DNA from 2 places in the Exiguobacterium sp. QJM3NY_9 genome. Region 2 is predicted to be linked to the other one. Evidence: a T-box and tRNA genes for the amino acid it is inferred to sense, from the RefSeq annotation. Region 2 holds a T-box; the other holds one or more tRNA genes.

Region 1 (10,961 bases), 580 kb from region 2:
TAAACGTCCCACCCGTTAGGTCAGACAGACCTAATTTATTGTCGCGTGCTTTAACAGCCAAACTGATGATATCTTTTTCAATCTCACCAAAGTTCTTTTTGTCCGCGTCACGGACGACCGGAACGACGAGTCCGTCTGGAGCAGACACGGCGATGCCGATATCATAGAATTTCTTAAGGACGATTTCGTCGCCTTGGATTTCAGCATTCAAGTACGGCATTTTTTTCAGTGCTGCGACGGCTGCTTTCGTAAAGAAGGACATGAAACCAAGTTTGACATCGTTGTCTTTCACGAATTTTTCTTGGCGTCGTTTCCGTAATGCCATCACGGCCGACATATCGATTTCGTTGAATGTCGTCAACATCGCTGCCGTCTGTTGCACTTCGACGAGACGGTTGGCAATCGTCTTACGACGACGTGACATTTTAATCCGCTCTTCCGGTTTACCTGGAGCTGCTTGTGCCGGTGCTGCTTGTTTTTCCTTTACAGGTGCCTGCTCACGAGGTGAAACTTCGAACGTCGCGACATCTTGGACACGAATCCGACCGAGTGGGTCTTGTGTCGCCACTTGTGCGAGATCGATTCCTTTTTCCCGTGCCAATTTCCGAGCCGCCGGAGAAGCGATCGGACGATCAGCCGCTGATGTTTTTTCAGTTGCTGCGACTGCGACCGGTTGTTCTTTTTCAGGTTGCTTCGCTTCTTCTTGTTTCGGTTCTGCTTTTGGCGCTTCTGCTTTTGGCGCTTCCGCTTCTCCACCAACCGTGATGATGGCGATTGTTTCCCCGACACGTACCGTATCCCCTTCTGCTGCCATCACTTCTGATAATGTTCCCGCTTCGTCTGACGGTACTTCGATGTTTACTTTGTCCGTTTCCAGTTCAACGATTGCTTCCCCTTTTTCTACGTGATCGCCCGGTTGTTTCAACCACGAAGCGACCGTCCCCTCTGTAATTGATTCGGCAAGTTCTGGTACTTTGATTTCCATCGTTTTTGTCCCCCTATGACTATGGTTCAATCTCTGCTAAATCGCTTTCGTTACGCGTTCGTATTCGACGCTTCTTGTTCGTTCTCCGTCCGTGCTGCTGTCCGAGTCAACGCATCATGAATGATACGCGCTTGTTCGACTTTGTGACCGGTCGGATCTCCTTCAGCTGTACTCGACCGGCGTCTACGACCGATGTAACGGACTTGTGTGATTCCGTTAGGTGCGACGGACTCAAGGCGTGGTTCGATATAAGACCACGCGCCCATGTTCTTCGGTTCTTCTTGGACCCAAACGACTTCTGTCACATTCGGATAACGCGCGACTAACTCTTTCAACTGTTTCGCCGGGAACGGATAGATTTCCTCGACGCGGACGATATGCAGCCAGTCATATGACTCGTCCGACTTCGCGAGTGCATCCGCTAAATCAATCGCAACTTTACCCGTTGCGAACACAAGACGTTCGACGCGTTCCGGTGATTGACCTAACCCCTCTTGTTCGACGATTCGCTTGAACGAACCCGACGTCAATTCCGACAAGTCAGATGTCGCAAGCGGATGACGAAGTAAACTTTTCGGCGTCATCACGACGAGCGGACGGACTTCGTCTTTGCCGAGAATGGCGGCTTGGCGACGCAACAAGTGGAAGTACTGCGCTGCGCTCGTGACGTTTGCGACGGTCCAGTTCTTTTCACCGGACAATGTCAGGAAACGTTCCAAGCGACCACTTGAGTGTTCTGGACCTTGCCCTTCGTACCCGTGTGGCAAGAGCATGACAAGACCTGATGTTTGACCCCACTTCGCGCGACTTGCGGCGATGAATTGATCAAAGATAACTTGCCCTGAGTTTGCAAAGTCACCGTATTGCGCTTCCCACAAGACAAGTGTCTCTGGCGCAAAGACGTTATATCCATATTCAAACCCGAGTACGCCAGCTTCCGATAACGGACTGTTATAGACGGCGAATGATGCTTGCGCTGATTCTAACTCATGCATCGGTGAGAACGATTTCCCTGTTTTCACGTCATTCAAGTTAATGTTACGTTGTGCAAACGTTCCCCGCTCCGAATCTTGACCGCTGAGACGGATTGGTGTGCCATCTGACAGGATTGAAGCAAAGGCAAGCGTTTCGGCATGTCCCCAGTCAATTCCCTTGTTCGTCGTTAAAGCATCCGTTCGCCGTTTTAAGACTTTTTCAAGCTTATGGAAGACCGTGAACCCACTCGGCCATGCGAGTAGCTGGTCATTGTAATGAATCAATTTATCCTTCTCGACCCCCGTCTCAATCGACGGAACCCCTTTGAATACGACATCCGGCATGATGCCCCCGTATTCTTTTTCGACGTTTGGTACTTTTTCGCGCGCCGCTTTCATCACATCACTAATCTCAGCTTCGATCGTTTTGACTTCCTCTTGCGATACTTCCCCGCGTTCGACAAGATCTTTTGCATAGAGGACACGCGCTGTGTCATGGTTATGGATCAACTCATACAGGACCGGGTTCGTATTCATCGGCTCATCCATCTCATTGTGACCAAACCGGCGATATCCGATTAAATCAATCAAGACATCCTTGTTGAACTTCGCACGGTATTCGCTTGCTAAGAGCGCGACTGCTAAACAGCTTTCCGGCTGATCCGCATTGACGTGGAAGATCGGAATCTCATAACCTTTCGCTAAGTCACTCGAATAACGTGTCGACCGTGAATCGGTTGGCTCTGTCGTGAAGCCAATCGTATTGTTGGCGATGATATGAATCGTACCGCCCGTGTTGTACCCCTTCAAGTTCGTCATGTTCAAGGTCTCTGCGACAATTCCTTGACCAGGGAAGGCAGCATCACCATGAATTAAAATCGCGGCTGCTTTATTTTGACTTTGCGTCGGCATCCCCTTGCCGGAGCGATCGTCTTGCGCCGCCCGCGTGAACCCTTCGACGACAGGATCGACGAACTCGAGGTGTGACGGGTTGTTCGCAAGTGTCACGCGGACGTTCGTCGATTGTTGTTCCATTTTGCGATTGAGCCCGAGGTGATACTTAACATCGCCTGTCCAACCATACGTAATTCCGATTGACCCTTCTGACGGGACAAGGTCATGATTTGGCGCGTGCTGGAACTCTGCGAAAATCATTTCGTACGGTTTCCCGAGCACGTGAGCGAGCACGTTCAAGCGTCCACGGTGAGCCATCCCGATATTGATCGTTTCTGAACCGTTCGCAATCAAGTGACCGATAATCGTATCAAGCAATGGAACCATCGCGTCGAGTCCTTCGATTGAAAAACGTTTTTGTCCGACATATGTTTTATGAAGAAACTTCTCGAACAACTCCGTTTCAGCTAGTCGTTTGAAAAGTTGTTTCTTTTGGTCATTCGTCAGTTTCGCCGTCAATGCACCTTGTTCGACTTTTTGACGTAACCATTTCTTTTCGTCTAAATCATCAACGTGTTGGAGTTCGACTGCCGCCGCTCCCGTATATTGCGCTTTTAAGTGCTCGATTGCTTCGAATGCGTCCGAAAGACCTGCAGGTGGATCTGGACAAACGAGTGAGACCGGCATCGTCCGTAAATCTGCCTCCGTTAATCCGAACTGCTCTAATTCAAGCAATTCGTTCTCACGCGGATGATCTTTCAACGGATAAATATCTGCCGCAAGGTGACCCTTCGCCCGAATGCGTTCTGCGAGACGATGCGCGGCTAAATATTTTTCGAAATCCCCTGTTTCTACGTGCACTGGTGTGACAGTTTCTGTGACCGGAGCACCGTGTGTCTCAAAATAAGCACGCGTCTCTTCGTCAATCGAAGAAGCATCTTCTAAAAATCGTTCGTACATCTCGATGATGTACCCAAGGTTCGGTCCATAAAATGCTTGTTGCTCCTGTTCCCGGCTTGCCATGTACGGTTCCCCCCGTTTCATTCATTTCACCCTTTGAGCTGCTCAACACAGCCCGTTCCCAGCTCTCTACCTGTTAGCGCTTTCAAATATAGTGGCATAAAAAATCAACAGTGGCACGTCCTCTATGAATTGAGAGGGATGACCACGATTGAAGGCGTTTATACCAAAGTGTTTGCCTTAGTTATTATCTTACTACTTCTTAAGCCTCAGTGCGTTTCGAATTCCCAATTTCTCTGTGCTAAATGTATAAGTTTTTCTTATGATGTCAGCATCAGTGATTTATGATACAAACATTTCTTTCACGGTAATGTCAATTTTGCACACGAAAAGAAACGCCCATGCCTATCTTTCAGGCACCGGCGTCCTCATTTACAACACTTTACTTAAAAACGATTGGGTCCGTTCATGTTGCGGAGAATCAAACAGTTCACTCGGAACATTCTCTTCGACGATATAGCCGCCGTCCATAAAGAGTACGCGATCTCCGACCTCACGGGCGAAGCCCATTTCATGTGTCACGACAATCATTGTCATCCCTTCGATCGCCAATTGTTTCATGACTTCAAGGACATCTCCGACCATCTCCGGATCAAGTGCCGATGTCGGTTCGTCGAACAACATGATTTTCGGATTCATCGCGAGTGAACGGGCAATCGCGACCCGTTGTTTCTGACCTCCCGAGAGTTCTCCAGGATAGTTGTCCGCTTTTTCACGGAGCCCTACCTTATCAAGTAATGCAAGCGCACGTTCCTTCGCTTGTCCCTTTTCCGTTTTACGGACTTTAATCGGTGCGAGCATGACATTATCTAAAACCGTCTTATGCGGAAAGAGATTAAAGTGTTGAAAGACCATCCCGACTTCTTCTCGGACTTTATTGATGTCGACTTTCGGGTCCGTAATATTGTGCTTATCGATGATGACTGTCCCACCTGTAATGTCTTCCAGACGATTCAGACAACGAAGAAACGTACTTTTCCCGGAACCAGATGGACCAATGACGCAAACTACTTCTTTCTCTTCTACTTCAACGGAGATATCCTTTAGGACTTCATTTTTTCCGAATGACTTTTTTAAGTTATCTACTTGAATGATACTCATCGTAGCGTAAACCTCCGTTCCAAGAATTTCGCTAACATCGACAGCAGATAGATGATGACGAAATACATTAAGCCGACGACGGACCAGACGATGAACGGTTCAAACGTCGTCGCTTGCTGGACTTGTCCTTGTTGCGTCAAATCGGCGATGCCGATAATCGAGAGCAACGAAGTATCCTTTAAACTAATGATCGATTGGTTCGTAATGGTCGGCAACATTCTCCGAAAAGCTTGCGGTAAAATGATTTGGACCATCGTTTGACGGCCCGTCATCCCGAGCGATCGTGCGGCTTCGGTTTGACCTTTGTCAATCGACTGGATGCCGGCCCGGATGATTTCTGCAAAATAGGCCCCCGCATTGATTGCGACCGTCAAAATCCCCGCGTACATCCGGTCCATCGATAACCATTCGAGTGAGTTCAAACCAAAATAAATGAAGAACAGTTGAACGATGAACGGTGTCCCACGGATCACATCGATATAAACGATCGCGATCCCATTTAAAAGTTTTAATGGAGACAAGCGCATCAAGGCAACGATGAGACCAATCAAGAATCCTGCGATGACGGCGATGATAAAGATATATAAGGTAACTTGTAACCCATCTAAGAAAAACGGAAATGCAGCTTTTGCTACTTCCATCAGCAGCTCAACTCCCTCATCATTCACTCAATCGGGTGATTATTTTAAATAACGATCAACGATTTTGTCGTACTCGCCACTGTCTTTTAAATTCGCTAAACCTGTATTGATTTTTTTCATCAAGTCTTCGTTTTCCCCTTTAAGGACGGCAATCCCGTAATTATCTCCATTTAAACGATCTCCCACGAGTTTCAGACCAAGGTTTTGTTGTTTGTTGGCATACGAGATGACTGGATAGTCTTCAATCAAGGCTGCTGCATTCCCATTTTTGACTTCCTGGAACATCGCTGGACTATCATTGAATTGTGTAACTTTAATGCCTAGCTTATCCGCGTTATCCGTTGCATACTTTGCCCCCGTCGTCCCTTTTTTAACTGCCACGCGTTCCCCTTTTAAATCATCAACCGACTTGATGTCATCATTGTTGTCTTTGACGACAAGAATCAGTCCGGCTTCAAAATATGGGTCAGAGAAGGTAACGACTTTTTCACGTTCCGGTGTGATACTCATCCCGGCAATCGCGATGTCGAGTTGATCCGCCTGCAGAGCAGGAATGATTCCGCTAAAGTCCATCGCTTCAAATTCAATCTTGAAGTTTTGGTCGTCTGCAATCGCTTGAATCAAATCGATATCGATTCCTTTGTACGTATCCCCGTCCTTGTACTCGAATGGTGGATAGGTGACGTCGATCCCGACTTTGTACGTTTTGTCCTCTGACGATGAATCATCATTTGAACCGATGCTACACGCACTTAATACGAACAGACATCCCATCAATAAAAATAAGATAGAAAAACGTTTATTCATCCTTTTTACCCCCTTCTTTTGAAGGCACGGCCCTCTATTAGGATATTTTCCTTAATAATGGTCCCTTTGAAACATGTTTTAGTAAAAAAACTGAATTATCTGAAAGAAAACTAAAAAAGTCGCGATTTTCGATCTAACCGCTTCCTAGTGGAAAGCAAACAGTAGCGACCCTGCAGCTTCGCTGTAGCGGCGCGATGTTTGCCACAGGAAGACGCTTAGGAAGGAAAGAGAGAACAAAAAAAGATGGAAAATCACATGCAAGTGACCTTCCATCTAGTTTGTCTATAGTCTGTGACCTACTAACAGGTCTTCAACTTATGGAAATGCCGCCGAGAGGACTTGAACCTCCACAGTGTTGCCACCACTAGATTCTGAGTCTAGCGCGTCTACCGATTCCGCCACGACGACATGACTTATATGATTGTAGAATACGAAATGGACTGATTTTTGTCAATCCATTCCTTCCGCTTCATACACTTTCATTTGTCATGCTGACAATACGCGCCGAACAAATGCCTCGACGACTTCATCGTATCGATCGGGTGCTTCAAAATAAGCCATTGCATGTGCCGCATTCGGAATGACGACGAGTTCCTTCTTCGTTTGGCAAGCATCATACAGTTCATAGACCATCGATGTCGGAACGAACGTATCTGCATCCCCATGAATGAATAAGATCGGTACCGCCGCCTTTTTGACTTGTTTTAGTGCGGAAGCTTCACTGAAGAAGTAACCAGCCTTTAATTTCGTCAATAAACTCGTCATCGCAAGGAACGGAAAGTGCGGCAAACGATACATCCGTTTCATCTGATAGGCGAGGACTGCGTTGACTGATGTATAAGCACAGTCGGAGATGATGCCTTTGACTTGAGCAGGTAATGTTTCTCCGCTCGTCATCAAAACCGTCGCCCCCCCCATCGATACACCATGTAAAAAGATGGAAGAATCCGTTCCGACACGTCCGACTAAATAGTCGATCCAGCGCAGACAGTCTTGCCGGTCATGCCAACCGAAACCGATGTAATTTCCGTCACTTTTTCCGTGACCACGATTGTCCGGCATCAACACATGAAAACCCGCTTGATGATACAGATAGGCGAATCCTGCTAAGTCCGTTCCGACACCACCGTAACCATGTACGAGAATGACGACTCGATCGGACGCAACGAGTGGCGGTAAGTAATGTGCGCGAAGGGTCAATCCATCATGTGCTTGCGTCGCGACGAGTTCTAACGGTTGTTCCTTAATCCATGTCTGACCCGGTTGCATCAATCGGACCATCTCGTCACTTAAATCACGGTTGTTCGTCAAGAAGGGTTTCGGATTCGTTGCGATCGCCATTTCGTAAAAGTAATAGCTTGCTGCAAGCATCCCTGAACCAATCACGCCTAAACCAATTTTTGTACCTGTTCGCATCCGGTCCTCACTCCTTGTTGTTATAGTTCGATTTCTAGTTGAGCTGACGACTCTGGATGATCATCTTGTAATATGTGCTGGCGCAACCGTTGTTCATGCTGCGCCTTCCGGTAAGCGAATTCGCGAATGAGCTCTTGCCCCGCAAATCCTTCTTCAACGATTTGCGCTAATAATTCGGTCTCCATCTCGACCATCTCGTCTGGATTGCGCATGACGAGGACTTGTCCGACTTGCGCAATCATTACTTCATCCGTCAGTCCGAGTGCATCATAAAAAGGTTCTGGTAACGTCATCCGGCGTGTTTCCGGATTGATGTAGATTCGCTTATATGCACCAAGCGATTGAAAATGTCGTGTCGCCATATGAAATCTCCTTAGTTGAATGTCATATCAAGCCGTGAATCTTTTCCTTGAAGCGTCACTGTTGCCGTCGCACCGTTGACGAGTGTCAATTGGGGCGGCTGATGACCGATGTCTAAATCATAAAAAATCGGCAGTCCTGTCTCTGTTGCAATCATTTGGTAGACATCCAGTAATGCATAATCTTCGATTGCCTGCCCTGCGCTTGTTCGACCAAACAAAATACCAGTTGCGTTATCAAACCAGCCGGCAAGATGCATCTGCATCAAGGAACGGTGAAGATCAGTCGCGCTGGCTTCACAGGCTTCGAAGTACCAAAGAATCGGTTCACCCCCGAGTTGTTGTTCTTGAAATGCACGGACATCGCCATAAGGCGTACCGATTAAATGACGGACGGTTTCGAGGCATCCTCCGAGAAGTCGACCCGTCACCTGAGTGATGGATGGATTCAGGGTTTTCCATTCCGTCGGTTGATCGAAATGGAACATAAAGCGCTCAGGGCGCACGTCGTGATTCCAGGCTGTTTGAAACCTTGTCGACATCCACTGGGTCACGGAACCATCACGCGGTGTTGCAAGCACGCGACGCCAAGCAGCTGTCGTCTCGTCCCATTCTTCACTTCTCAACTCAAGCACGTTCGGACCATGTGCTGTCGCAATCCCCGTTTTTACGGTAATTGCGAACAAGACCGTACTCGTATCTGAATATCCGAGTAACCATTTCACCGGCAGCTCATAAAAGTCTAGATGCGGTAATACATCCAGGGCACGTTCGCCACCAAACGGCGGCAGGATCGCATCGATATTTGGGTTTTGGAACATCTGCATCAATTCAGATGCCCGAACCGATGCTGTTGTACTCTGTGCTTTCTTTTGTGTCCAAACCGTATCACCAATCATCGTCTCCATCTGACGATCCTCTAAACGTAACTTGGATTCTTCGAGTAAAGGATGGAGCGCATCAGGTAAGCCGGAAGATAATGCTGTTATACCAATCGTTTGCCCTGTCCAGCCGAAAAATGGATACCTCATCTTCTTCCTCCTTCAATTAACGATTAATTTTCTAAATCGATGATTTCTGATTTTACAAATTCACCAATCTGCTCCACACGTCGACGGAATCGTTCGATTGGGACGATTCGTGCCTCGCGGTGCATCTCTTTTCCGTCTAAAAACAAAAGTAAGACAGGGGCGGTGAAAATGGATAACGCTCCTGCAATTTCGGGAACGTCCGATACATCGACACGCGCCGATCGAATTTCTGGGTGTTCCAACATGATGGGTTCGATTTGTGGGAACAAGGATTCACAGACGGAACAATTCGGGCTTGAGACGTATAAAAAACTAGCACCCTGAACCGAATACCAGGACTGCACGGCATCAATGGACGTCAATCGTGTAAACTCAACCATCAACAAGACCTCCTTTTAAAAAATGTTGCTCTTATTATACCGCTCTTCGCATAGAGAAACCAAATTTCGTGCTAGCGTTCCCGTGACACAGCAAATGAAAAAACACCTAAAACTGCTTCGGTGACATCTCTCACGCGAAGCAATTTCAGATGTTTTAAAGGGGATCATCTAGTGTCAGTCTGAAGTGTAGCGTACTCTTCATCCGTAAAGGCACGGGATCGGGTCAGAAAACGTTTCCCTTCGACCCCTTCAAGCGAAAACATGCCACCGCGCCCATCGACAACATCGATGAGGAGTTGCGTGTGTTTCCAATACGTATACTGATCTTCATGAATATAAAATGGACAGCCGCCAATTGTCCCAATCAATAAATCGTGATCTGCGAGAAATAAATCCCCTTCCGCAAAGCACATCGGTGAACTGCCATCACAACACCCCCCGGATTGATGAAAGATGAGGGGTCCATGCTTTGCTCGTAACTTGTCAATCAACTCGAGCGTCGCCGCTGTAGCAAGGACACGTTCAACCATACGGACACTTCCTTTCTTCGCTTAGAAGAAACCGAGTTTGTTCGGGCTATAGCTGACAAGAAGGTTTTTCGTCCGCTGGTAATGATTGAGCATCATTTTATGATTTTCTCGACCAATCCCGGACATCTTGTAACCGCCGAATGCCGCATGGGCAGGGTACTGATGGTAACAGTTCGTCCAGACACGTCCTGCTTCAATCGCCCGTCCGAAGCGATAGGCACGGTTCATGTCGCGCGTCCATACACCGGCACCGAGACCATATAACGTATCGTTCGCAATCTCAAGCGCTTCGTCATCCGTTTTGAACGTCGTGACGGACAGAACCGGTCCAAAAATTTCTTCTTGGAAAATCCGCATCTTGTTGTGCCCTTTAAAGATCGTCGGCTGGATGTAGAAACCGTCCGCAAGATCGCCGTCCATCTGATTGCGTTCTCCACCAATCAGGCATTCTGCGCCTTCTGATTTACCGATTTCTAGATAAGATAGAATTTTTTCCATTTGTTCATTCGATGCTTGTGCACCCATCATGACGTCGCCGTCAAGTGGATTTCCGAGTTTGATTGCTTTGACGCGTTCAAGTACCCGCTCCATGAACGGTTCATAAATCGACTCCTGAATCAACGCCCGCGATGGACAGGTACAGACTTCCCCTTGATTCAAGGCAAACATTAGTAACCCTTCGATTGCTTTATCGAAAAAGGCGTCATCGGCGTCCATAATATCTTCAAAGAAGATGTTCGGAGATTTTCCACCTAATTCAAGTGTGACGGGAATAATGTTTTGTGACGCATACTGCATGATTAAGCGACCTGTCGTCGTTTCA
Region 2 (10,961 bases):
CCAGAGTCGATGTCTCATCCGTTGCCTCTAAGATCACGAGTTTCCCCGGTTTCGTTTTATATCCATCCTCCAACGTGACACCTTCTTGTACTTCAATCACGTCTTCTTCCGTCAACGTACCGATGACTTCTGCATAGTACGTTTTCGCAACATGTTTTTTCGGTGACATCAACGCATGATTAAATGAACCGTCATTCGTCAACAGTAATAAACCTTCCGTGTCTTTATCCAGTCGCCCGACCGGGAACGGTTTAAAGTACGTCACGTCCTCGAACAATAACTCAATTACTGTTTGGTCCCGCTTGTCTTCCGTCGCACTGATTACACCAGGCGGTTTGTTCATCATCAAGTAGATATACTTTTGGTAAACGACAGGTTCACCATACATGAGAATATCTTGTGTCTCGACATCGACATGCTGTTTCGGGTCGAGTACAATCTCACCATCTACTTGAATCGCACCGGATTTTAAGAGTTGTTTGACTTCTTTACGGGAGCCTGCCCCCATATTGGATAACAATTTATCTAGCCGCATTGCCACGTCCTCGTTTCATTGAAAATTTTCTTCCTAATACTGCTTCTGCCAGTCCCGTCCAAATGGCTAATCCGGCAAAAATTACGATGCCAAGTCCCGCACCGAAGATTAAAATCGCGAGCGACGCAAGTGTCGTTTCTGGCAAGAATGCAACCATTCCCCATTTCACGAGTGCAACACCGATGCCCATGATGGCACTGATGATCATGATTAACGATGTCCGGCGCAAGACACTACTGAACGGAAAATCGACCGTTTGAGTGATGCGGAAGAACATTAACCCTGTCGCGACGAGGTACCCGAGAATCGTTGCATACCCGGCACCCGTTCCGTCACCTGTCAAATGAATCAACGGTGCGTTTAATAAATACTTCGTCACTAGTCCGGCAAGTGTCGCAATGATTGTAAAGTATTGGCGATTGATTCCTTGTAAGACGGCCGCTGTTACAGAGTAAAGCGCTAGGAACAGCGCACTTGGAGCATAACTTAAAAGATACACCCATGCCTCCTGGTCTTTCGGGAAGAGGACATGGAATGTCTCTTGACTCAATAAAATCATCCCGACGACGGCTGGAATCGTGACGAAAAATGCCAATTGATAAATTTGTGAAATTTGTTTTTTAACTTTTTTCATGTTGCCTTGCGTGAATGATGCTGTCAACAACGGCGTTGCCGACAACGACAATCCGGTTGCGACCGAAACAGGAATCAAGACGATTTTATGACTGTCGGCAATTAAATACGCTGTCGCGTTACCCGCTGCCTCAAGTGTATACCCGATACTTTGTAAGGCTGCGTTCATCGTATTTTGATCGATGACTTGATAAAGTGGCGTCGATAACCCGACCATGACGATCGGAATCGCATATGTCAAAAGTTCTTTGTAGAGATCTGTTAACGGCCGTTCCGGTGATTGAACCGTTTGACTGTCACGTAACTCTTGTAATCCGGGAGCACGCTTCCGGAAATAGTAAACGAGGATTGCCACACTGCCGATCGCTCCAATGAATGCACTGAAGGTCGCAATCGTTGCGGCCCATGCTGCATCCGCATCGAAGATATAAATCGCAATGCTAACACCTGCCAGTAAAAAAACAATTCGAACGATTTGTTCAAGAATTTGCGAAATTGCTGTGGGTCCCATCGATTGGTGACCTTGAAAATATCCGCGCGTCATGCTCATCGGTGGGATGAGTAATAACGCGAAGCTGACCCCGCGAATCGTCATCGTCACGGCATCGATGTAAGAATCCGAATTGACGTCACCGCCAGGAATTGCCCGATGTGCAAGATAGGGGGCAAGTAAGAATAAGGCGATGAACGAAACGATCCCGGTCAAAGACATGATCTTTAATCCAGAACGATACAGACGTTCACTCGTATCGTATTCGCCAAGTGCATTATATTTAGCGACGAATTTAGAGACGGCGACTGGAATACCCGCTGTCGCCAGCCCAATCATGATTGCATAGTAGTTATACGCATACGTATAAAACATGATGCCGGTCGCACCGACCATAAACTGAAAAGGAAACAGGTAAATCAGACCAAGGGCTCGTGAAATAAGTGATGCTCCAGACAAGAGCATCGTTCCACGAACGAATCCCGAGTTGCTGGATGAAGTCGATTGCTTTTTGTTAACAGTGGCCATGATAACTTCCCTCACGCTTTCTTTTTTTATTAAAATTAGACGAGAATACTCCCACTTTTAAACGTTCAGCGCGTAGTCCTAGTGTGAGTGGGAGATGAATCGTCTTCGGGCAAGACGTGTCTTCCGACACGTCAATTGTCCGACACTCTTAGTTTGAAAACAACCAAGATCAGGAATCCTCTACCTCTAAGCGAAGCGTAGGTGGAGGTAGTTCAACGCTTGACAACCTATAATATATTGTCTCAATTAACAAGTTCTATGATGCACAATTGCAAATCATTATACCGCTCCCCTCTCATAAAAGAAAGAGACGGTTTGTTTACAGACCGAACTTCTGCTAAAGTGGAACAAGCAGAAAACTATTCAATGAGGTGACAGCATGTACGATGTAATCGTAATCGGAGGCGGACCGAGCGGCTTGATGGCAACGCTCGCCTCTTTACAAGCAGGCGCGAAAACACTCCTGCTCGATAAAGGAAATAAATTGGGAAGAAAGCTTGCGATTTCCGGTGGTGGGCGTTGTAACGTCACGAATCGTAAACCGCTCGACGAACTCGTCCAGTCAATCCCAGGAAACGGGCGTTTTTTATACAGCGCCTTTTCACAATTCAGTAACGAGTCGATCATCGACCTGTTCGAAGGGTTTGGTGTGGCGTTAAAAGAAGAAGATAACGGGCGGATGTTCCCTGTCTCGGATAAAGCAGCTGACGTCGTCCGTGTCTTGATTGATCAAATCCGAGCGCACGGTGCCGAGATTCAAACGAATGCAGAAGTCGCGTCGCTCGAGTTTCACACAGACGGTTCATTTGCAGCCGTTCTCATGCAAGACGGCACACGCCTTGAAGCGAACAGTTGTGTCGTTGCAGTCGGTGGACAATCCGTGCCCCATACGGGTTCGACCGGTGACGGGTACCCATGGGCTGAAAAAGCCGGTCATACGATTACCGAACTTTTCCCGACCGAAGTCCCGATCTTACTGAACGATGCCTTTATTCAAGCGAAATCGCTTCAAGGGCTCTCGCTCCGCGACGTCGCTTTGACGGTTCACGGAAAAAAAGATAAAGCCATTAAAACACACACGGGTGATTTGCTCTTTACGCATTTCGGGCTGAGTGGTCCGATCGCACTACGTTGCAGCCAATATACGATCAAGGAACGCAAACGCTCCGGCGAACGAATCGTTCATTTATCGATCGACTTATTCCCAGAAGAATCAATCGGAGCATTGACGGAACGTTTTCAGGCTGCGCTTGCAGCCAATCCGAAAAAAACCGTCCGAAACGCCTTAAAGGGATTCGTACCGGAACGTTTGCTTGAATTACTCTTCACACAAATCGGTTTTGGTGACGAAGTTTGTACGCAAGTGAAGAAACAAGATTTCACGCAACTGCTGACAACATTAAAACGTTTCCCACTTCATGCGACCGGGACACTTGATTTTGATAAAGCCTTCGTCACGGGCGGAGGGGTCTCAATCAAAGAAATCCATCCAAAAACGATGATGTCGAAAAAAGCAGACGGTCTATTCTTTGCCGGAGAAATTTTAGACATTCATGGTTATACCGGCGGCTACAACATTACAGCTGCTTTTGTAACAGGACACTGTGCCGGAACGAATGCTGCTCTACTCAATCAAACGACGTAATTAAAAAAAGGTGTTCGTTCGTGATTTTTTTCACGAACGAACACCTTTTTAATTTTTTTGATCAATCGATCGGGGTAAACGAACGGCTCGAAAATTTATCTGTTTCGACCAAAGCAAACAGTTCATTGTCTTGAACAAAGATTCCTTCTGCCCCGTATACTTTCGGACTTGCAGATTCTCCCGTGATCGTCTTATCCTTCGCATCAATCGAATAAAGATACAAGGAATCGGAGTCCAACGTATAGATGCGCCCTTGTCGTTCTGCGAGTCCAATCGGACGGAAATTTTCTTCAAATGCTTTTTTTGCATCTGCCCGCATACCATCTGCAGCATCGATTCGATCTCGCGTAACAACCGTCAAATACGGAGATTTCTGCTTTTTCTTGAGTTTCTTTTTCTCTTTTGCTGTCGCATCAGGATCAATTTTAATTTCATCTTGCTTCGTTTTAAAATACGTCAGTTCGATGCGCCCTAACGACCGGATGTTATTGATCGTGTAAAATTCTTTTTCTTCAGCATCGTACCCAAGCCCATGAAAATTATCTCGAATGGTCGTGCCTTTGATTTTTTCACGCGTTTCTTCCGACCATGCACCGTCTTTTCGCGTAATCGTCACAAGAATTTGATTTGATGTCAGTAATGCGACCGTTTCACCATCAACGAGTGCCATTCCGTCAAGCCCTGCGAGTAACAGTTTGCCATCATTCTTCAATTGGAAGGAAGCATTGATTCGCTCGCCCGTCCCACTGACTTCAAAGAAATGATAATCTTCCGTCACAACAAGATAGGAACCAATCGAATCATCATATAACATCTGTTGAACATCCTTGATTAATGGTTCTTCCGGATTCGGAATCGAAGAAGGAAGGCTTGGCGGCACTTGTTTGACAGCCGCTTGGTGTTTTGATTGCGTCTCGATTTTTGTGAAGGTCTCTTGAATTTGCGCTAACGTCTCTGGTTTTGAGAAGACGAGTAGAATACAAAGGATCAGACCGGAGACGACGGCAAAAATCGTTGTATAGACTATATAGGATCGTTTCATTTACACAAATCGCCTTTCTCTCTCGGTTTCTGATTCAGTGTAGCAGAAGGCGCACTAAAAAAAAAGCGGACGCGAGACTGAATTCAAAAACAATCCCCTTCCTCCATGACTACATGGGCAAGGGGATTCGTATTAGTTTGCTACGATATTGATGAGCTTTTTCGGTACGACGATGACTTTACGAACCGTCTTGTCGCCAATCCACTCTTTTGTTTTTTCATCTGCAAACGCGAGTGCTTCGATTTCTTCTTTTGTTGCGTCGATACTGATTGTCAATTTTGAACGGACTTTTCCGTTGACTTGAATGACGAACTCCATCGTATCACTGACGAGTTTCGTTTCATCATATGTCGGCCACGCCGCATACGTTAATGTCTCTTCAAACCCGAGTTGTTCCCATAACTCTTCCCCGAGGTGAGGTGCGACTGGTGTCAACAACTGAACGAATCCACGAAGGAAGTGACGTGGCAACACTTGCTGTTTGTTCGCTTCGTTGACGAAGACCATCAACTGCGAAATCCCTGTGTTGAATTGAATGTTCGAGAAGTCTTCCGTCACTTTCTTGACGGTCTGGTGATAGACACGTTCAAAGTCGGCGTCAACCGTCTCGATATCTTGAATGTCTGCAGTCCGTTCGAACAAACGCCAGACGCGGTCAAGGAAGCGACGTGCACCGTCGAGCCCATTTTCCGACCAGGACACAGAAGCATCGAGTGGTCCCATGAACATTTCGTACAGACGAAGCGTATCTGCTCCGTGTGATTTGACGATTTCATCCGGATTGATGACGTTCCCACGTGATTTCGACATCTTTTCGTTGTTTTCGCCAAGAATCATCCCTTGGTTGTATAGCTTTTGGAATGGCTCTTTTGTCGGAACAACCCCGATGTCGTATAACACTTTGTGCCAGAAACGTGCGTACAGTAAGTGAAGGACCGCATGTTCTGCCCCACCGATATAAATATCGACCGGAAGCCAGTATTTTAATTTCTCCGGATCCGCGAGCGCCTCTTCATTATGCGGATCGATGAAACGAAGGTAGTACCAGCAGCTACCGCCCCATTGTGGCATCGTGTTCGTTTCGCGGCGTCCTTTCATCCCTGTCACAGGATCCGTATAGTCGAGCCACTCTTCTGCAAGAGCAAGCGGCGACTCTCCTGTTCCCGACGGTTTGATTTCAGGAATCATCGGAAGTTCAAGTGGCAACTCTTCTTTATCCAGCGTCTTCATCGTTCCGTCTTCCATATGGACGACTGGAATCGGCTCGCCCCAATAGCGTTGACGGCTAAAGAGCCAGTCACGCAGACGATACGTAATTTTCTTCCGTCCGACTTGGTTCGTTTCGAGTTCCGCGATGATGGTTTCGATTGCATCCGCCTTCGAGAGACCGTCGAGCATCTGAGAATTGACGTGTTCCCCTTCTCCCGTATACGCCGCTTCTTGAACATCTCCACCCGTTACGACTTCGATGATTGGAAGATCAAATTGTTTTGCAAACTCATGATCGCGTTCGTCATGTGCCGGAACGGCCATGATGGCACCTGTTCCATACGTCGCAAGAACATAGTCGGCAATCCAGATCGGAAGACGTTCGCCAGAAATCGGGTTGACGGCGAACGCACCCGTGAAGACACCCGTCTTCTCTTTTGCAAGATCTGTTCGTTCGAGATCCGATTTCGTTTGAACAGACGCGATATAACGTTCGACCGCTGCCTGATGTTCTGCTGTCATGATATCTGCGACGAATGGATGCTCCGGTGCTAAGACAAGGTATGTCGCGCCAAAGACTGTATCCGGACGTGTCGTGAAGACCGTGACTTGTTTTTTGTGGCCGTCAATCGTAAAGTCGATTTCCGCACCTTCCGATTTACCAATCCAGTTCCGTTGCATTTCTTTCACCGACTCCGGCCAATCGAGTTCATCTAAATCGTCGAGGAGACGGTCCGCGTATTCCGTAATCTTAAGGACCCACTGGCGCATCGGGACACGGACGACGGGATGATTTCCACGTTCAGACAATCCATCGATGACTTCTTCATTCGCAAGGACCGTTCCAAGTGCCGGGCACCAGTTGACTGCCACTTCGTCGACGAACGCAAGTCCTTTTTCGTAAAGTTGTGTAAAGATCCACTGTGTCCATTTGTAGTATTTCGGATCCGTCGTATTGATTTCACGGTCCCAATCATACGAAAAACCGAGGTCTTTCAACTGACGTTTGAACGTTTCAATATTTTGTGCCGTGAACTCACGCGGGTCATTCCCCGTATCGAGTGCATACTGTTCTGCCGGGAGTCCGAACGCATCCCATCCCATTGGGTGGAGGACGTTATACCCTTGCATCCGTTTCATGCGGGCGAGGATATCCGTTGCCGTGTATCCTTCCGGGTGTCCGACATGCAGTCCTGCTCCCGATGGATAAGGAAACATGTCGAGGGCATAAAAGCCTTCCTTACTTGGGTCTTCCGTCGTTACGAACGCGTTATCCTGTTCCCAGCGCGCTTGCCATTTTGGTTCAATCTCACGATGATTATACGACATCTATTCTTCCTCCTCTGATTAAAAAAAACCGGTCCTCCGCCCCTAAGAATAGGGACGAAAGACCGGTTTGGCTTCCGCGGTACCACCCACGTTGTCTGTCAATGACAGACCGCTTGACTCACAGATAACGGTGTGAAGGACCGGATTCGCTACTCGTTGTTCACGAATCATGCTCCCTGACGAGTTCATGGACAGTTCCGACTGGTTTGCACCACCCACCAGTTCTCTAAACGGAATGTCTCCACTACTACTTCAGTTCGTTGCATCTGACTATCTATTAGTTAGTTTAATCTGAATCTTAATCAACCGTCAACGTTTCCGTAAAATTTCTCCAATCGCAGCATGTGTCGAAGCCTGATGATCCGCGTGATGTAACATCTGCCCCGGCATCCGGTCGTCGAGTAACGCGATGACTTCCATCCCAGCTTTTTTCGCCCCCATCATGCCGTTCGCCGCATCCTCAATGACGATACATGACTCTGGGGCGAGACCCATCCGTTTTGCTGTCAGCTCGAAGATAGCAGGGTCCGGTTTAGAGCGCGGGACTTCAAAACCGCTCGTGTAGGCGTCGACTGTCAACCCATAAAATGCGATGACGCGTTCAATTTTTTCAAGCGAACTCGATGATGCAATTGCAATCCCGTAGCCTTCGTTTCGAGCGATACTCATCAACTCATGAACCCCTTCCTTTAATCCACAGTCTTCTGGCTTGGCGTGTTGTTGAAATAAGTCATGTTCCTGTGCAAGTAACGCATCCGTTTGATGCGGTAAGCGATGTTGTTCAATTAATTCCTGCCACATCTCGTCGCCCGTCTTACCCATGAAGGTCGCATATTGAACTAAATCAAGTGGAATCCCGAGTTGATGAAACATTTTTTTATGTACCCCAAAGTAGCGAATTTCACTATCTAAAATGACGCCATCCATATCGAAGATTAAACCCCTCGTTTGCATCCCATCCACTCCTTTTTTTGATTTTAACAAAAAAACGACAGTGATGGACTGTCGTTTCAAACTGTAGACAACGTGCTACCGGGAGATCAAGCGTCTTTTTTCGTTTCTTTCCTCTGGAGAGGCGCAAGCCGTTGTTCCTTGGATCCTAGCGGACAACGAGCAGGGTCTTGCCTGCTTCTGGCAAGTCGCGTTAAACACGCACTTTTCCCATAGGAGTCAACGAAATATGACGCTTTTTAGGTACTACCGTGACGGAAAGCCGGGCATGCAGACACTTTAGAGCGCAATCCGTCTCGAATCGCTTTTAAAGCGAAAAGCAATCGGGGACGACCCTGCAGCTCTGCTGTAGCGGCGTGACCAATTGCCGCTTTGAAGACGAGGCGAGGCAGGGATGCGCGAACGGATTGCTTCTCGATATCGCATGTTCACGCTTCATAAGAGTTTGTCTACACGCCGAAACGACAGTGATGGACTGTCGTTTTTATCATTTCGAAATCAGTGTTGGTTGCGAACGATATCCCGGAAAATAATGTTCCAACTCTCCGTCTCCATAGAGCTGGCACAGTTGTTCATATTGAGCAGGCAGTAGAACATTTTTTCCTAAATGATATTCAAACAAACGATAGCCCGTATAGCGACACTTACTCTCGAACAGGCTATCACGCTCTTTATACCCGCCACCTAAATGCTGTTCGACCAACCCGGCATCTTTCGCACATAAAATAGCCTCGAATTCTAACCGTTGATTTGGATAGACCTTATGTTCATCCCGCTTACAGCCAATCAAATGACCATGTGCAAATTCTCGACCAAGTAAAACGAAGTAACCTCCGATGATTTCCTCGTTAAGTTCTGCAATCAAGAGGAGCGGCGTACAGAGGTTCGTCGGCTCAAATAACTGTTCGAAGTAATCTCGAGAAAAGTAGTAATGGCTCGAAGCGTCCTTTCGGTCCATCGTCTGATAATACAATTGAATGAACGATTGTAAATCTTCGTGTGTCCCTCGCCGGACAACTAAATCAGAAGCCAGTGATTTCCGAATCATACTCCGCGTCTTCTTATGAAATGTCTGTGTAATTTCTTCTACGGATGGTCGTAGGTCGATACTCGTAGTATGTCGAATAAATTCTTTTTGTGTCCAGTGGTGTGCATACCGCTGATTTTCAGTCAACGGATTGTATCGGATCAACTCTGTGACAATCTTTTTCTGCAATGCCCAGTCATAAAAGGAAGTTCGAGCCTCTGCCCACTCCTTTTCAGTCAAATCACCCACCACTTCAGGACCGCCATATCCGTATGGAGTAATCAAATCCCAATACTCCGTATCAAAAATAGCTCGTTTTAAGAAAGGATAAAACAGTTTCCCGGCCTCTCCTTGAAAATAAATCAACCCGGGATGTTCCCCTTCTCGTGCATTTAACATAACGTATTCATAACTGTAAAAGATGTCTAGCGGCTGATTGCGAATAAGTGCTGTCCAAGTTGCCTGATCGTCGATAAAAACGCACTTTGCCATTCTGGTACACCTCCTGTTAAAAAACAGACCATAAAAATAAAATTAAATTCCTTTAATTTGGTTAATTAATTAAATTTTACCTCTTTAAATCAGTACCCTGTTTGATTTCTTTTTATTCCGTTTAGCAAAAAAAAGACCAACTATTTCTTTTCGAAACAGTTGGTCTCAGACTGTACACAAAGTGCTATTGGGAGATCAAGCGTCTTTTTTCGTTGCTTTCCTCGGGCGAGGCGCAAGCCGTTGCTCCTTGGTCCTCCCGGACAACGAGCAGGGTCTTGCCTGCCTCTGAAAGTGCGTTAAAAAACGCACTTTTCCCCGCAGGAGTGAACTGAACCCTGAATGATGGACACTTGATAAAAGACCCCATTCGGGGTTTTTTGTGTTTAAAGATATCGATATACTGTACCTATTCAATTTAGACGGGAGAATTATTCATGAACAGACGTACCTTCAATCCAGATCAAATCAGACAACTTGAAGCGAATCTTCACGTAGCCTCGGTATCAGATCGTACGATTCAATATAAAGGAGAATTTAAGATTCACGCTGTACGTGAGAATTTAGCTGGTAAGCGACCGATACAAATCTTTGAGGAAAGCGGCTTTGACCTGGACATGATCGGTAAGCGAACAACGAACGAAGCGTTGAAACGATGGCGGAAGACCTATCGTATTTATGGAGAAGAAGGACTCTTGAATGAGAGACGTGGAAAATCAAATCTTGGAGGTCGACCGAAAAAAGATGATTCCGTCGAACGACGCCTTGCGAAAGCTGAAGCACGAATCAAGTACCTCACAACGGAGAACGAATTACTAAAAAAGCTCGACGCTCTCGAAAGAGAGGCGAAGTATCGAAACTAACCGCATCTGAGCGCTATCAGGCAATCAATATTGTCTTACGGAAACAATCATCGGGCCGATTCGTGACGGATCTATGTACGCTCGCTGAAGTGAGCCGCAGTGGTTATTACGCCTGGCTCGCACGTACGGATAGTGTTTCCCTTCGGGAAGAACGCGACTATGCGGACTACCTACTTCTAAAACGTGTTCATGATCGTCACAAGGGAAAAATCGGCTATCG

What was found. The T-box of region 2 lies ahead of leuS (leucine--tRNA ligase). A T-box ahead of a tRNA ligase gene usually reads a tRNA of that ligase, here a tRNA-Leu.
Region 1: it encodes a tRNA-Leu, which carries the amino acid that the T-box ahead of leuS (leucine--tRNA ligase) is inferred to sense. The anticodon was not compared.

What each region holds. Positions count from the first base shown of each region.
Region 1 is NZ_CM149679.1:1,690,619-1,701,579, forward strand. Features, by position in the region: gene odhB (2-oxoglutarate dehydrogenase complex dihydrolipoyllysine-residue succinyltransferase) at 1-985, opposite strand, end outside; gene AC0VYQ_RS08805 (2-oxoglutarate dehydrogenase E1 component) at 1,036-3,897, opposite strand; gene AC0VYQ_RS08810 (amino acid ABC transporter ATP-binding protein) at 4,246-4,974, opposite strand; gene AC0VYQ_RS08815 (amino acid ABC transporter permease) at 4,971-5,615, opposite strand; gene AC0VYQ_RS08820 (transporter substrate-binding domain-containing protein) at 5,655-6,422, opposite strand; tRNA gene AC0VYQ_RS08825 (tRNA-Leu) at 6,747-6,830, opposite strand; gene AC0VYQ_RS08830 (alpha/beta hydrolase) at 6,909-7,838, opposite strand; gene AC0VYQ_RS08835 (hypothetical protein) at 7,859-8,200, opposite strand; gene AC0VYQ_RS08840 (S66 family peptidase) at 8,212-9,228, opposite strand; gene AC0VYQ_RS08845 (thioredoxin family protein) at 9,252-9,608, opposite strand; gene AC0VYQ_RS08850 (DUF779 domain-containing protein) at 9,773-10,138, opposite strand; gene adh (aldehyde dehydrogenase) at 10,160-10,961, opposite strand, start outside.
Region 2 is NZ_CM149679.1:2,273,145-2,284,105, forward strand. Features, by position in the region: gene AC0VYQ_RS11670 (pseudouridine synthase) at 1-535, opposite strand, end outside; gene AC0VYQ_RS11675 (putative polysaccharide biosynthesis protein) at 522-2,186, opposite strand; gene AC0VYQ_RS11680 (BaiN/RdsA family NAD(P)/FAD-dependent oxidoreductase) at 2,566-3,831, shown strand; gene AC0VYQ_RS11685 (hypothetical protein) at 3,893-4,873, opposite strand; gene leuS (leucine--tRNA ligase) at 5,006-7,411, opposite strand; T-box leader at 7,459-7,681, opposite strand; gene AC0VYQ_RS11695 (HAD family hydrolase) at 7,721-8,365, opposite strand; gene AC0VYQ_RS11700 (peptidoglycan bridge formation glycyltransferase FemA/FemB family protein) at 8,850-9,881, opposite strand; one part of gene AC0VYQ_RS11705 (IS3 family transposase) at 10,316-10,685, shown strand; one part of gene AC0VYQ_RS11705 (IS3 family transposase) at 10,685-10,961, shown strand, end outside.